DNA from 2 places in the Hathewaya histolytica genome. Region 1 is predicted to be linked to the other one. Evidence: riboswitches for the same ligand, from Rfam matches in the RefSeq annotation. Region 1 holds a riboswitch; the other holds the start of a gene.
What was found. A riboswitch is a leader RNA that binds a small molecule or an ion and turns the genes downstream of it on or off. The one in region 1 is predicted to bind cobalamin.

Region 1 (8,254 bases):
AAACTTGAAAAATCCATTCCAGGATGGTTGTATTTTAAGTGTGGTAGAACCTGCAAAACAATGGTTAGATTCAATAGATGATAGTAATATGTAATAATTAGTTTATTCAATTTGAGGTATAAATACAGATACTATTGCTAATAATAAAAAAGTTATCATATCCTATTTAAAACTATGAAAACAATATTGTTTTCATAGTTTTTTTATGAAAAACTTTATTAAACACAAATTTTTTTGTGTTTAATTATAAAAATATTCGTATTTACTATTGAAAAAATTTAAAAATATATTATTATAATAAGAGTGAGCATAAAAACCTAACGAAAGAGGGATAATATGGAGAAATTTTTTAAACTAAAGGAAAATAATACGAACATTAAGACGGAAATAGTAGCTGGTATTACTACTTTTATGACTATGGCTTATATACTTATAGTTAACCCTTCAATACTTTCAGCAGCTGGCATGGATTCAGGAGCTGTATTTACAGCAACAGCAATTTCAGCAGTTATATCTACATTGGTTATGGGATTGTATGCGAAACTTCCTTTCGCACAAGCTCCTGGTATGGGACTTAATGCATTCTTTGCATTTACAATTGTAAAAGCCATGGGATATTCTTATCAATTTGCATTAACAGCGGTATTATTAGAAGGACTTATATTTATATTATTAACTGTTTTCAATATAAGGGAAGCAATTGTTGATGCTATACCACTTAATATAAAAAGAGCTATATCTGTTGGAATTGGTATGTTTGTTGCTCTTATAGGACTAGAAGGAGCAGGAATTGTAGTTCACCCAGAGGGCGGAGGATTATTAATTGCATTAGGAAATATAACAAAAGGAACAGGACTTCTTGCTATTATTGGGATATTATTAACAGGTATATTAATTGCAAGGAATGTTAAAGGTGCATTATTTATAGGGATGCTCTTAACTTCTGTTATAGGAATACCTATGGGTATAACTCCTATGCCAAAGAGCTTAGTTAGTATGCCACCCTCAATTTCTTCAGTGTTTTTTAAATTTGAATGGCATAATATATTTACAGTAGATATGGCCATAGCATTATTCACTCTTTTATTTATGGATATGTTTGATACTATTGGGACTTTGGTTGGTGTTACTACAAAGGCAAAGATGTTAGATAAAGATGGTAAAGTTCCAAATATGAAGAAAGCACTATTAGCAGATGCTATAGGCACTACAGCAGGCGCATGTTTAGGAACAAGTACTGTAAGTACATTTGTAGAGAGTGCCTCAGGAGTTGCAGAAGGTGGAAGAACTGGTTTAACAGCAGTATCTACAGCAGTTATGTTCTTTTTAGCATTATTCTTTGCACCAATATTTGCATCCATAACTCCAGCAGTTACAGCATCAGCCCTAGTATTAGTTGGTTTATTTATGATAGAGCCTATAAAAGAGATAGATCTTACTGACTATACAGAAGCTCTACCTGCTTTTTTAACTATAATAATGATGCCTTTTGCATATAGTATATCTGATGGTATAGTTTTTGGTGTAATATCATACATAATATTAAAATTATTTTCAGGAAGATTTAAAGAAGTTACAATACCAACTATTATAGTTGGAGTAGTATTCATATTGAAATTTTTAATATAATATAAAAAAGCACCTAAATGAATTGTAATAAAGTTTATTTAGGTGTTTTATTTTTGCTATATATGCTAAAAATAAAATAAGCTTATTAAAATTTTAATATTTTGTTTTGAAAATCTATCTTTAATGGTAGAATATAAAATGAACTTTAATAAAATTAGGAGAGAAGAGAATGGAATATACTTTAATTGCGACCTCAACTTTTGGTCTTGAAAAGGTTGTGGCAGATGAACTTAAGGAATTAGGTTATGAAGATTTAACTATAGAGAATGGAAAGGTTACCTTTATTGGCGATGAAATGGACATAGTAACTTGTAATATGTGGCTTAGAACTGCTGATAGAGTTTTAATTAAGATGGCAGAATTTAAAGCAGAAAGTTTTGAGGAACTTTTTCAAGGAACTTTAAAAGTAGAATGGGGAGATATTATTCCTGTAGATGGATTTATGCACGTTACAGGGAAGTCAGTAAAGTCAAAGTTATTTAGTGTACCAGATTGTCAGTCTATAGTAAAAAAAGCTGTAGTAGAATCTATGAAAAGAAAATATGATGTAGAAAAGTTCCCAGAAGATGGTGCTGAATATAAAATAGAAGTTGCTCTTCTAAAAGATATAGTTACATTAACATTAGATACAACTGGTCAAGGATTACATAAAAGAGGATATAGAGAAAATGCTGGAGAAGCTCCAATGAAAGAAACCTTGGCGGCAGCTTTAGTACTTTTAAGTGGATGGGAACCATCTTTAGCATTTGCAGATACTTTCTGTGGTTCAGGTACTATAGCCATAGAAGCGGCTATGATTGCTAAAAATATGGCGCCAGGACTTAATAGACATTTTGTATCAGAAAGATGGGGTATAATTCCTGAAGATTTATGGAGTGATATTAGACGTCATGCTAAAAGTTCTATAAATAATAAAGAATTTAAAATACTTGCATCAGATACAAATTTAAGAGTGCTTAGAACTGCTATGGCTAATGCTGAAAAGGCTGGAGTATCTGAATACATTAATTTTCAAAGGTTAGATATGAAAGATTTTTCAAGCAAAAAAAGATATGGAGTTATAGTAACTAATCCTCCTTATGGTGAGAGGCTAGGGGAGTCTAGAGAAGCAGAAGAACTATATAAAACCATGGGAAGTGTGTATAGTCAACTTAAAGACTGGTCATATTTTGTAATTACATCTCATCCAGAGTTTGAAAGTTGTTTTGGAAGAAAATCAAACAAAAACAGAAAATTATATAATGGTAAAATTAAATGTTACTATTATCAGTATTTTGGAGATAAGCCACCTAAAGAGCTTTAATAATATTTTGAAATAAGAGGTATGATATTTAGAAACAAATACGTAAATGCTTTATAAATAAGTATTACGTGTTGATATTAATTATCAAATATAATATAATTTATTTTAGATAAATTAAATAATAATTTTAGGTACTTAGAACCTATAAGTTATAAGGGAAAGTGGTGAAATTCCACTGCAGCCCCCGCTACTGTAAAGCTGACGAATCCTAAATTGGACCACTGAAGTTTATCTTTGGGAAGGTAAGGAAGTAGTATGAAGCAAAGCCAGGAGACCTGCCTAATAATTGTGTTTAGTCTTTCGGAGGGAAGGATGAGGCCAGTTGCTAAAATCAGAGAATACAATTTTAATGGTATTTATAATTTTTGTGATTGATAAAAGCCTCTTTTAGAGGCTTTTTATTATGGAGTTTATTTAGCTCCAAATATTTTTACATATTAATATAAAATTTATAGATGGTGGTGTACTTATGAAAAAAGTATTTAAAAATTATTTAGCTTTACTCTTATGTTTTATTATGTTTTTTGCTGTAGGCTGTGGAAAATCAAGTGAGTCTTCTACTGATACTAAAAGCGATACTTCAGTTTCTAAAAAGGATAATTTAGAAAATAACCATAAAGAAACAAAGGTAGAAGAAAAGAATGAGGAAAAAGGTAAGGAAAATAAAAACTCAAACAATTCAAATAAAGAATTGACTAAAGAGTCTGTTAAAAAAGAAGAAAATAAAAAAGGTAGTAAGGATAAAGATACTAACTTAAATAAGAATGCTAAAGATAATAGTAAAAATAATAATAGTAATTCAAATAAGAGCTCCAGTGCAAGTCAAAGTAATGATACAGAATTAAAAGGGACAAGTAATAGCTCAGGTAATAAAGGAGAAGTTACAACTAAAGATAATTCTTCTAAATCTAAAAAACCGGTTAATCCTGCTAAGAAGCCTGATGAAACTTTCACTTTAGTTATATCTAAGAATACAAAAAGTTATACGGGAGGAAACCCTCAAGTTTTACTTAAGAAACAATTAAAAATACAAAGTGGAAAAAGCCTTATGAGCTATCTTAGAGAAAATTCTAGTGTAATTGATGAAGGTGGATTTATAAAGTCCATAAATGGAACTAGAAGCCTTTACCCTATTCCAAATTCTAAAAAAACTGCTGATCAAAAGAAAAATGGAATTATGGGCATAGATTGGTTTATTTATTCAAATGGTAGCAAAATAAGCGTAGGTGCAAATGATTTATATCCTAAAAATGGAGATGTGATTTTATTTGATTTTCATGAATGGAATAAGGGTGAGTTCTCTGTTAACAGATTCTTGAATGAATATTATATAGCTTAAGGTAAGGTGCTAAATTATGCTTACGTATAAAAATAGAAATTCATATCTTCAAGGATTACATCCATTAAGTGGAGTCATGCTTTTATTGTTATACTTGATAACTTTTATAGTGATGGACAATCCTCTATATATAATTTTAATAATGAGTTCCATATTATTTTTATCCTATATAGATGGTTCTTTTAAGGAGTTATTTAGATATATTAAACTTATTATACCTTTTGCACTTTTAATCATAATAATAAATCCTATATTGGTTAAGAATGGTGAAACGGTGATATATGAAGGAACCATTAATTATCCTATATTTGGGACATTAAGGATAACAGTAGAGGCAATATTATTTGGATGCTTAAATGGACTTAGAATAATATGTATAACTTTAGTATTTGGATTTTTTAATCTTGTTATACATCCAGATAGAGCTTTTGCTTTCTTTTCGAAATATCTTAAAAACTCCGCTCTTTTAATGAGTATGACCATACGATTATTTCCAAGTATGATAAAGTCTTTTAACTCTATAAAAGAAGTAGAAAAGTTAAGAGGTAATAAATTAGTTTATGATAATATGAAAAAAACACTAATTAGTCAGGGAAATATAGTTAATATACTATTTTTATCTAGTATGGAAGATGCCTCTGATATGGCGGAGGCAATGTATTCTAGGGGATATGGTGCTTCAAAGAAGAGAAGCTCTTACTTTAAAGAAAAGTTTAAAAAGGATGATTTACTAATAATTTCTCTGTGTCTAATAGGCCTTATAAATTTGTTTTTATTAAAAGTTAAAGGATACACGGATTTAGAGTTTTATCCTAAAGTTCAGAATCCTATAGAAAGCTTAAATGTTTATGGATATATATTCTGTGCAATTTTATTTTCACCATTTTTTATAAATTGGAGGTGGAAAACTTGGAAGTAATCAATATAGAAAATGTAACATTTAATTATCCAGAATGTAGTGAAAGCGCTATAAAAGATATAAATCTTAAAGTAAATGAGGGTGAATTAGTACTAATAGTAGGGCCTTCTGGGTGTGGAAAGTCTACTCTTATAAGACTCATAAATAGACTTGTACCTAGTTATTGTGGTGGAACTATAATGGGTAACGTATATTTGAAGGGTAAAAATATTGAAGACATGGCTCCTCTTGAAATAGTAAAACAGGTTGGCATGGTATATCAACATCCTGAAAAGCAGATTATTCTTCAAGATATAGAAAGGGAAATTGCTTTTGGACTTGAAAATTTTAATACTGATATAGACTCTATGAAAAGGAATGTTGCAGAGGTTATATCTTTATTAGGACTTAATGATATTAAAAATAAACAAACAGATGAAGTATCCGGAGGCCAAAAGCAGAGAATTGCTATAGCTTCAGTGCTTTCTATGGATCCCGATATAATTTTATTTGATGAACCAATATCTCAACTAGATCCAATAGGTGCAGAAGAGGTTTTAAATTCAATAAAAAAATTAAATGCTGAAATGGGAAAGACAGTAATTTTAGTAGAGCAAAGACTTGATAAATGTTTTTCTATGGCAGATAGGATAATATTTATGGAGGGAGGAAATATTATAGGTGAAGGAAAACCACGTAATATTCCTGAAAATATAAATAAAAAATATCATCTTCCAAGTTTAACATATTTATTTAAGAGTTCTGGGCTAAAAGAGTATCCCGTAGATCTTAAAGAAGCGAGACAATCTATAGAAGGAATAAAAATAGATAAATTAAATAATAGTAACACTCTAGCTTCAAAAGAGCCTATTATGGAAGTTAAAAAACTTAAGTTTTCTTATTCTAAAGGAGAAGAAATTTTAAAGGATATAAGTTTTAATCTAAATAGGGGAGAAGTTCTTACTGTTATGGGTGAAAATGGAGCAGGTAAGAGTACTTTATTTAAAATTATTACTGGACTTATGGAAGGATATAAAGGGAATATATCTATAAAAGGTAAAGATATAAGGAAGATGAAAGAAGAGAAACTTAAGTATATAGGCTATTTATCTCAAAATCCTAATGATTATTTTGGCCGTGAAAATGTTTTTGAGGAAGTGGGATATACTTTAAAGAATATAGGTGAATATAATAAGGATAAAATAGAAGAGGTCTTACACCTTTTAAATATAAATCATTTAAGAAATAAGAACCCAAGGGATTTAAGTGGTGGAGAAAAACAAAGAGTTGCTATAGCTTGCACACTTGTCACAGACCCAGAAATTTTAATTTTAGATGAACCTACAAGAGGAATGGATTCACTTGCGAAAGAGAATCTTGGGGACATAATTAATACTTTAAAGAATAAGGGAAAAAGTATAGTATTAGTAACACATGATACAAATTTTTCTGGTGATTATTCAGATAGAGTTATGCTATTATTTCATGGAGAGATTATCGCTATAGGTAATGCTGAACATATTCTATGTGAATCTATATACTATTCTCCCCAAGTCTCTAGGTTATTTAAAAATAAATGCAAGGTAATAAAATCAGAGGAAGCTTTGAATATTTTGAAGGTGAATAAATATGAATAAAAATATAAAAGTAGGGCCTTTAATAATAATTTCATATATAGTATTACTTATTACTATGACTTACTTAGAAATAGGCATGGAAAGGGTTATTGAAGTATCTACTGTATTTTTACTGATTTCTTTCTTTGTTTTATTTGAGAGTAAAGAGATGAATTCTAGAATCATGTGTGCTGTTGCTACATTATCTGCTTTAGCTGGAGTATTAAGAGTTCCATTTGCTGTAATACCTGGTTTTCAGCCTGTTACTTTTATTGCAGCTGTGTCAGGATATACTTTGGGTCCTATTAATGGATTCATGGTAGGTGCTATGAGTGCATTTATATCAAACTTTTTCTTAGGTCATGGTCCCTGGACCTTGTGGCAAATTATGGCTTGGGGGCTTTGTGGTGTATTCTTCGGTATATTTAGTAAGATAATTAAAAGGTTTGGCTTTAAAAGCTTTATAATATTATGTGGAATTTGGGCATATATATACGGATTGATATTAAATCAATGGTATGTTTTAAGTTTTATAAAACCCATAACTTTAAAAGCTATTTTCTCAGGAAATATATTGAGCTTTTGCCAAGATACTTCTCATGCACTGGGAAATATCATGTTTGCTTCAGCATTTGGAAAAACCTTTATAGAAGTTCTGCAGAGGTATAATAGACGGAATAAAGTCATTAAAGTAACTCAAAATGACCACATAAATATGAAACGTATATAAATAATATAACCAAAATTTAAATGGTTATTTATAAGTAAAATATCCATACTATTAATATAACATTGAATAAATGAGGTGATAGTATGAAGAAGAAAGATAAAAGAGAGTGGACTAAAGAAAATTACTTAGCAAATGGTTCTAAAACTCAGAATCAATGGGCAAAAAATAAGTTAGATACAACTATAGAGCAACCAGGAATAAATGAAAGTGGTATAGAGATAAAGAAAAAAGGATTCTAAGTTAGTAATATTATAATAAGCTTTTAAAAGATGCTGTTGCAAAACTAAATATTTAGTTTTGTGCAGCTTTTTTATTTTGAACACAAAACCTAAAATATTATCATACTTATATTAAAGCGATGGTTTTTTAGGAGGAGTACTATGAAACTGGATGCCGTATTTCAAGGCGGCGGTGTAAAGGCCACTGGCCTGGTAGGTGCCCTTTGTAGGATAGAGGAATGTGGGGTACAGTGGATGAAGCTTGCAGGTACATCTGCAGGTGCAATTATAGCATCACTTATAGCCGTTGGATATACCGGAGAAGAGATAAAATATTTAATGTATGACTTAAACTATACTGATTTTAAAAGTGAGAGTTACATTAATAAAATACCCTTCATTGGTAAAATACTTGGACTTGTACAAAATAAGGGTTTATTTAATACAGGTGTTATAGAAGAATATCTTAATATATTATATAAAAATAAGGGTAAAAGAAAATTTAAAGATTTATATGTAAA
Region 2 (8,254 bases), 150 kb from region 1:
AAGTGAACATAGAAGATGTTATAATGAGATAATAGAGTACTGTAATGCTTTAGTATATAAAGGAAGACTTCAAGCTTATAGAGGGTTAGGAGAAAAGGATAAAAATTATCCAATCTCTCAATATCCACATATGGGATATAAAAATATAGAGGTTAGTAATTCAGAGAAAAAGGGATGTAGTAGAGTCAATGTAAAAGAAGCAGAGGAAATTACAAAATGGTTATCAAGTAATTATCAGGAAATAGTGAATTCATATATAGAGAAAAATTATAATTTAAAAGAAAATGAAATAATAGCAATTATAACACCTTTTAAGGCACAAGTTGGTATATTAAAAGAAAAATTAAAGATGCATTTACCTAAGTATGCAAGGAATATTGATGTAGGAACAGTTCATACGTTCCAAGGTGGTGAAAGAAAGGTTATAATTTTATCAACAGTTTATGGTGCAAATGATGGATGTTTTTTTATAAATGAAAATGAGAGCTTAATGAATGTTGCCGTATCTAGGGCTAAAGATGCTTTTTGGATATTTGGATCTAGAAAGTGCTTAGATGAAAATGGAGAGAGCTCAAGTGCATTACTTAAGAAGTACGTTAATAAGGAGATAAAATAGAGTAATATAATTAGTTTTAAATATATAGTATATAAATTTTGAAGAATTACATTTATTATAATATATAAATATAAAGAAGGTTACGTTAGTATATAGGGGGTGAGGTGGGAAAATGAAAAGTGCAATATTAGAAAAAGGCCAAGAAACATATAGTTATCTTGGTGAAATTTTTAATGCTATAGATAATGAGCAGCTAAGATACAATTGGTTAATTACAGATTGTGAATGCTATCCTATAAATAAAAAATATGAAAACCTATTTTCTAAGGAATATATTTGGCTTACAGGTGAAGAACTTACAGATATTATAAATGAAGAGGATATGCAGTTTATTTGGGGAGTTTTTTCTGGATTTCCTAAAGAAAATAATCTTGAAGAAGTTTTAAAATATGATTTACCATTTGCAGATGGGTATGAGGGATTTTGGATAGATGATGTAGGAATTCAGCATCCCCTTGCTAGTATTGAAATTGTTCCTTGGGATAGTTCTCTTACATTATTTACTAGTAAACATGATGATCTAGTAGATAAGTTTAGAGCTAGTTTTCCTTTATCAGAAGATTTATATGCACAAAACACAAGAGATAATTCTGAAATTAATTATATAGAAAAGTTGTTAATAGAGGAATTAGGCAGAAGAAATATTGAACTTAATGAAAAAACATTACATCAAAAATATTTTATTTGGAATAAGTTATATTCAGAAAGAAAATCTTTAGTTAAAGATGAAGATATTATAATCTGTATAAATAAAATCTTAGATGAAAACTTAAAATAATAAATCTATACAAATACTTTATGAAAAGTATTTGTATAGATTACATTAAGTAATTATCAAAGATTAGTTATCTAAATGGAACAATTATAAATTAAGCGTTGTAGTGTTAAGTTATGAAGTTACATATGATATGGAAATAGTAATCTAGGAATAAAAGAAAAATATTTCAAGGTCTATTGTCTTATTTCCATAAATGATATATAATTCAGTTAAAACCAAATATTATAGACAAGAGGTTGATATTTAAAAATACATTAAAAGGGAATATGGTGCAATTCCATAACAGCCCCCGCTACTGTGAGAAGGACGAAAGCTTATTAAAGAACATATTTTTATGTTTTTAGTCACTGGTAATACTGGGAAGACTTAAGCAAGTAGAATGATTTCGAGTCAGGAGACCTGCCTTTATGTTTTGCTACTCAAGCAATGTCGGTGGGATCTTGACTTGATTATTTTAATGGAAGTAATAAGTATTTTTATTGTGACTTATTATTTATAATTAAGTTTTTAATAATCTGTTTTAAGAGAGAACCGAATTTCGGTTCTCTTTTTATTTTTTGGTTAGTGTGAAAATTTAACGCTAGCTATTTTAATAGACTATATAATAGTCAATAAAAAATTATAAAGGGGGAATAAAAATGAAGACCAAAAGTATGAAGGCAAAAAGAATCTTTGGTTTGTTATTGGTGCTGTTCATGATGATAATGGCAGTTCCTACATCAGTTTCAGCTGCTGTAACTGGAGAAATTTCTTTAGAAACAACACTGACTGATGGTGTTACACTAAAAGGCAGTAAAAAAACATTTGACGTTATGGCAAGACTAGATGGTAAGAAAATTCCAAGCGAGGTTACTCTCAATGGGGAAGAGGTAAAGCCAAACTGGGATGATCAAAACAAGACAAGCTATACAATTAAATTTAAACAGGAAGGCAAAAATATTGTTGTTGTAAAGGCTTCTGCTAACAATAAAACAGAAACTAAGACCTATGCAATTACATACAAAAAAGCTTTAGATGGTGAATTGATTGGTCATGCCACATGCACAGTAGAAGCATTAACCATTGGTAGAGGCTTTATAGTTGAACCTATAAGGGTTCCTCTTTATGAAGGAGAAAATTCTGCGCAGGTACTTGATCGTATTCTTACTGAAAAAGGCTTTTCTTATAACCATACTGGGAGATTAGAGAGCTCTTTTTATCTATCAATGATAGGAGATGGTGGAGTATTTAAGAAAGGCTGCAAGGATAATGAAAAAGCTCAAAAATTGAATGCTCCTATAAATATCGAGAATAAAGTTCCAAGTAATCTGAAAAAAATTTTGGAGAAAGAAGGACACTGGCCACCAGATGAACTATCTGATTCTAAATCTTTAGGAGAGTTTGATTATACTTTTATGTCAGGATGGATGTACGCTGTAAACAATGTATTCCCAAATGTAGGGTTTTCAGATTCTTATTTAGGTGATGGTGATGTATTGCGTGCACAGTTCACTTTATTTGGATATGGTTCAGATATTGGTGGTGGATATGCTATGGGTGGTGAAAGCACAGACTTTTATAAAGTAGCTAATAAAGATCAGTTGTTATCATTGCTTTCATCTATAAATTCAGATAAGAATAAAGAAGAAATACTATCAAAAGATTTGGTTAAAACAACATATGAAGAAGCAATGAAAGTAGCATCTCAATTAGATGCTACACAAAAATCAATAGATGAGGTTTACGCAAAATTAAATAAAGTTTTGAAGTAGATGTTACATTAAAATATAGGATCACTTTTGGGGAAGGGGTTAAATATGATATTTAACAAAGATATTAAGATAATAAGAAAAATAATATTTATAATTTCATTTATTGTTTTTCTCTTTTCAGGAATTAGTTTAATTAATGTGATATATAAATCACACAAGAATAAAAAATTAAACGATGAATTATCTAATACACTTTCCCAAATAGTTGAAAATCAATTAAATAAAAATAACACTGATAATAGAAATCTTATTCAGGAATTACTTGATATAAATAGTGATATAAAAGGAAGTATAAAGATTGAGAATACAAAAATAAATTATCCAGTAGTTCAATGTGAAAATAATGAATTCTATATTAAAAATGATATTAAAAAGAATGAAAGTAAGTATGGAACTATTTTTATTGATTATAGAAATAAATTAACTAGTAATAGTTTATCAGGACAAAATATAGTTTTATATGGTCACAATATGAAGGACGGAAGTATGTTTGCAGATTTAAAAGGTTTTCGGGATAGAGAGTTTTTTAATAATAACAATGTAATAGAATTAACTATATTTCCTGAAAAATATAAATTTCAAGTATTCTCCGTCCTTATTATAGAGGCGGACTTTGATTATAGAAAGACTTTCTTTAATAATAGTAAAGATATGGATAGCTATTTAAAAAGAATACAAAAGTCAGCATTATATTTTAAAGATACAGAGTTAAATTGTAAAGATACAATAATTACTTTATCTACTTGTTCATACGAGAGGGAAAATTCTAGGATTGTGGTTCAAGGAAAATTAATTAAGGATTAATAGTTATAAAAATTTAGGATGTTAATTAAAATGAGTAGAAATATGTATACGTAAAGCTTACGACACAAGATGTTATATATAGTATTATAAATACTAAATTTATGTTTCTATAGTAATAAGTTGTTATATTAATAAAATGAGGGGAAGTGTATATTTTGAAGTTTAAAAGGAAATTATTGAGTATAATACTCATAATGTGTATGTTATTCGGAATGCCAGCTAGTGTTTTAGCGAAGGATGCAAAAGTTAATTCCATTTCAAATGAAAAATTAGAGGAAACTATTGAGGGGATAATAAAGTGGGCAAAACAAGGTAATGAGAAACTACTAAACCCTGAATTTTTACAAATGGCGGGAACCACACCTGGGGATTGGTTTCCAATAGGTATTGGAAGATATGGATATAAGGATGATTATGGTGCATACCTTTCTGCCATAGAAAAAGATATTACTGAAAGATATAAAAGTTCAGGTAAGTTACATCCTGTTAAAGCCACAGAATGGCATAGGACTTCTTTAGCTATTCTTGCTATGGGAGGAGATCCTACAAAAATTGGGGTTGACCCAAATGGAAAACCTATTAATTTAATTGAAGATGGTACCTATAATTGTGTTGGAAGAAGAGGAGTTAAAGGACAAGGTATAAATGGTGCTATTTGGTCACTTATTTCAATGGATAGTTTAAGATATGAGGTTCCAGAAGGAGCTAAATTTACAAGAGAATATATTATTAAATTAATACTTGAAGAACAGTTACCAGATGGTGGATTTAGTCTTGGTGGAAAAACAGCAGATCCAGATATTACAGGAATGACTATGCAAGCTTTAGCACCTTATTATAATAGCGATAAAGTGTATAAATATAAATCAAAGAAACTTAAGGATCAACAAGGTAATTATATAGAGTGTAGTAAAACTATAAAAGAAGTTCTAGATCAGTGTATTGATTTGATGGGGAAAATGCAACATGCTGATGGAGATTATTTTAGTTGGGGAACTCAAAATGTAGAAAGTACAGTTCAAATCCTTACTGCATTAAGTTCTCTTGGTATTGATTGTGAGAAAGATTCTAGATTCATAAAAAATGGTAAAACCTTAATTGATGGAATAATGAAGTATAGAAATGAGAGGGATGGAGGGTTTTTACATTCATATACATATGACCCTGCAAATCCGTCTTCTAAACCTGATGCATCAAACAATATGGCAAGTGAACAAACACTGTATGGATTGATATCCTATTGGCGTTTAAGAAACAATATGAGAAATGTGTATGATTTTCGACCTGAAACAAATCAAGGGGAATTTGTTATTAGGGCTAATGGGAATAATTATAATATAGCTGTTAATAAAGATAAGCAAGTATATTCACTTGAGCTTCCATCTAATGTTAAAAGCTTTAGCTTTGTAAATATACCAATGGGGCCTTATGATACAAGCAATATATCATTGAATTCTGAAATAAATGTTGTGGACAAGAATAAGATACAAATTGAAATAAAGAATAGAAAAAATGAAACAAAAAAATATGAAGTTAATATTAAGGTAACAGATGAGGCAAGAGTAAATGATGTAATAAATGTTATTAACAATCTTTCAGAAACAATTACATTAGCCGATGAGAAAAAGATTACAGAAATAAGTGAGAAATTTAATAATTTAAGTGATAGTGATAAGGAAAAAGTAACAAACATTGAAAAGTTAAATAGTGCGAAGCAAAAACTTCAGAAGCTTAAGGATGAACTGGAAAAGGAGAATATTATTAAACAGAAAGCAATCTTAGATAAAATTGAGAAATTACCAAAGGCAATTTCTATCGATGACAAGGCTAAAGTGTCTGAATTATTAAATTCTTTAAATGCCTTAGCGGATTTTCCAAAGAAGAAGGATATGCGTGAAAAATTAGTATCCATAATGGAACAAATAGAAGAAATAGAATCAAAGGTAAAATCACTTGATGATAAAATTTTTGGTGATATAGATCCTATGAACATAACTTTAAAGGATAAAAGTGCTGTTTTAGATATAATAGCTAAATATGAAAAGCTTAACGATAAGGATAGAAAGCATGTTGGAAATTATAATGATGTCTTAGTTGCTAAAAGAGTAATTGAGGAACTTGAAAATAACAAGGTTATAATAAGCGATGTATTTAAAAACATCATGGGTTCTGATAAAGTTTATGTATTTGAGGATAAGACTGTAGAAGGAAAAAAATACACAATAACTTTTCATGGATCTAAAATTATAGATCCAACAATTGATTTTAATACAAAAGTTTCATTTACATCTAAAAATGCCGATAAAATTAAAGAAATTTCTAAAGATGCTACTATTATAAGTTTTGCTCATGAAGGTAAGCTACCTGGTAAAGCAAAAGTTACTATTGATGTGGACTTAAAGGATGGAAAATACTATTTATACTATTTTAATGAGAAAACAAACAATGGAGAGTTAGTTAGTGAAATAGTTGTACAAGATGGTAAAACAACTTTTGAAATTAGTCATTGCTCTGATTATTTTATTAGTGAAAATTCAAAGCTTCAAGTAATTAACAATCAAAAGCCAACAAATAGTGAAAAAGAGGATATGGAAACAGAAGATACAGAAATAGATAATTTGGATGAGAGCGTTCCTAAAACAGGGGATAACTCAAATATTACCCTTTTAATTATCTTATGTATTTTTAGTGGTGGGATAATGTTATTTTTAAAAGGAAGATCAAAGTATAAGGTATAAATCTAAAGATAAAAGGGATGTTTTCAGATTTTGAGAACATCCCTAATATATAAAAGGGGGGTATGTAATATGAGAAGAAGAATAAAGTCATTAGTTCTGATTCTTTTAATGATTTCAGTTATATTTACAGGATGTAAGATAGAAAAACCTGATGATGTTGCAAAAGGTGGAAAATATGCTACTAATATAGAAAATACTTCAAAAGATAATTCAGAAGCAAAAGACTCAACGGATACAAAAGATTCAAAGGACAAAAAGGATGAAAAAAAGGACTCTTCTAAAGACAGTAATAAAGATAAAAAGGAAAGTAATAACCAAGATAAAAAAGAAGATAATAAGCAGGAGAAAAAAGATTCATCTAAAGACGGTAAAACAAAGAATTTAAATACATCAGGAAAAAATGTACAAAAGGGAGAAACAAGTACGAATAAAGGTAAGGGCAAAAATAGTGGTAAAGGAACTACTAGCAAAAAAACAAGGGCAGAATTAGTTGCAGAAGCCAATAAACATAGGGAAAGTGGAACGAAGGATCAATATTTAACTGACCCAACTCCTGAGGGAATGCCAAAACCAGTAGAGTGGCAAGGTAAAAAAATAGATAAATCTAAGGTTAGATATTGTACTCTTTCAGTGGATTGTTTAACGATTTTGAATAATATGAAGGATTTTAATAAAGATAAAATGTCTGTTCTACCTAGGAGTGGTATTATATACAAGGCGCGTAAAGTTGCATTTTATGAGGGTGAATCTGTATTTGATATGCTTAATAGAGAAATGAAGAAAAATAGAATACACATGGAATTTTCTATGACACCAATTTACAATAGCAACTATATAGAGGGAATTCATAATTTGTATGAATTTGATTGTGGAAGATATAGTGGATGGATGTATAAGGTTAATGGGTGGTATCCTAATTATGGATGCAGTAGATATGTACTAAAAGATGGTGATGTTGTAAATTGGAGATATACCTGTGACTTAGGCAGAGACCTTGGCTGTACTTGGCTTGGTAAAACCAAAGATGATTAAGGAGGAAGATTTATGAAAGATTCATTTTCAACTTATCATCCTATAATAAATTTTATGTATTTTATAGTAGTTATTGGATTTAGTATGTTTTTCATGCATCCAATATTCTTAGTGATATCTCTTATATGTAGCATGATATATTCAATATATTTAAATAGAAGAAAGGCTTTAAAATTTAACTTTGTGTACATGCTTCCTTTATTAATAATATTGATGTTGATAAATCCAGCATTTAATCATTATGGAGTTACTATTTTACTTTATGTAAATGATAATCCAATTACCTTAGAATCTATTGTTTATGGGGTAGCATCCGCCACAATGTATATATCTGTTATTATGTGGTTCTCCTGCTATAATTCTATAATGACATCAGATAAGTTTATGTATGTTTTTGGGAAAATAATACCTGCCTTATCATTAATAATATCCATGGCTCTTAGATTCGTTCCAAAGTTTAAAGCGCAGATAAAAGTAATTTCTAATGCACAGAAATGTATTGGTAGAGATGCTTCACAAGGAAATATAATTAAAA

Region 2: it holds a riboswitch for cobalamin, as region 1 does, so the genes downstream of both, FGL08_RS08985 (DUF4430 domain-containing protein) here and FGL08_RS08325 (DUF4430 domain-containing protein) in region 1, are expected to answer to the same signal.

What each region holds. Positions count from the first base shown of each region.
Region 1 covers NZ_LR590481.1:1,691,042-1,699,295, reverse strand. The annotation lists gene FGL08_RS08340 (M3 family oligoendopeptidase) at 1-94, shown strand, start outside; gene FGL08_RS08335 (NCS2 family permease) at 337-1,629, shown strand; gene FGL08_RS08330 (THUMP domain-containing class I SAM-dependent RNA methyltransferase) at 1,799-2,932, shown strand; cobalamin riboswitch at 3,045-3,229, shown strand; gene FGL08_RS08325 (DUF4430 domain-containing protein) at 3,402-4,271, shown strand; gene FGL08_RS08320 (energy-coupling factor transporter transmembrane component T) at 4,288-5,190, shown strand; gene FGL08_RS08315 (ABC transporter ATP-binding protein) at 5,181-6,806, shown strand; gene FGL08_RS08310 (ECF transporter S component) at 6,799-7,515, shown strand; gene FGL08_RS08305 (hypothetical protein) at 7,599-7,754, shown strand; gene FGL08_RS08300 (patatin-like phospholipase family protein) at 7,896-8,254, shown strand, end outside.
Region 2 covers NZ_LR590481.1:1,838,439-1,846,692, reverse strand. The annotation lists gene FGL08_RS08995 (DEAD/DEAH box helicase) at 1-616, shown strand, start outside; gene FGL08_RS08990 (DUF2691 family protein) at 729-1,394, shown strand; cobalamin riboswitch at 1,611-1,815, shown strand; gene FGL08_RS08985 (DUF4430 domain-containing protein) at 2,033-3,145, shown strand; gene srtB (class B sortase) at 3,191-3,949, shown strand; gene FGL08_RS08975 (LPXTG cell wall anchor domain-containing protein) at 4,105-6,687, shown strand; gene FGL08_RS08970 (DUF4430 domain-containing protein) at 6,757-7,719, shown strand; gene FGL08_RS08965 (energy-coupling factor transporter transmembrane component T) at 7,732-8,254, shown strand, end outside.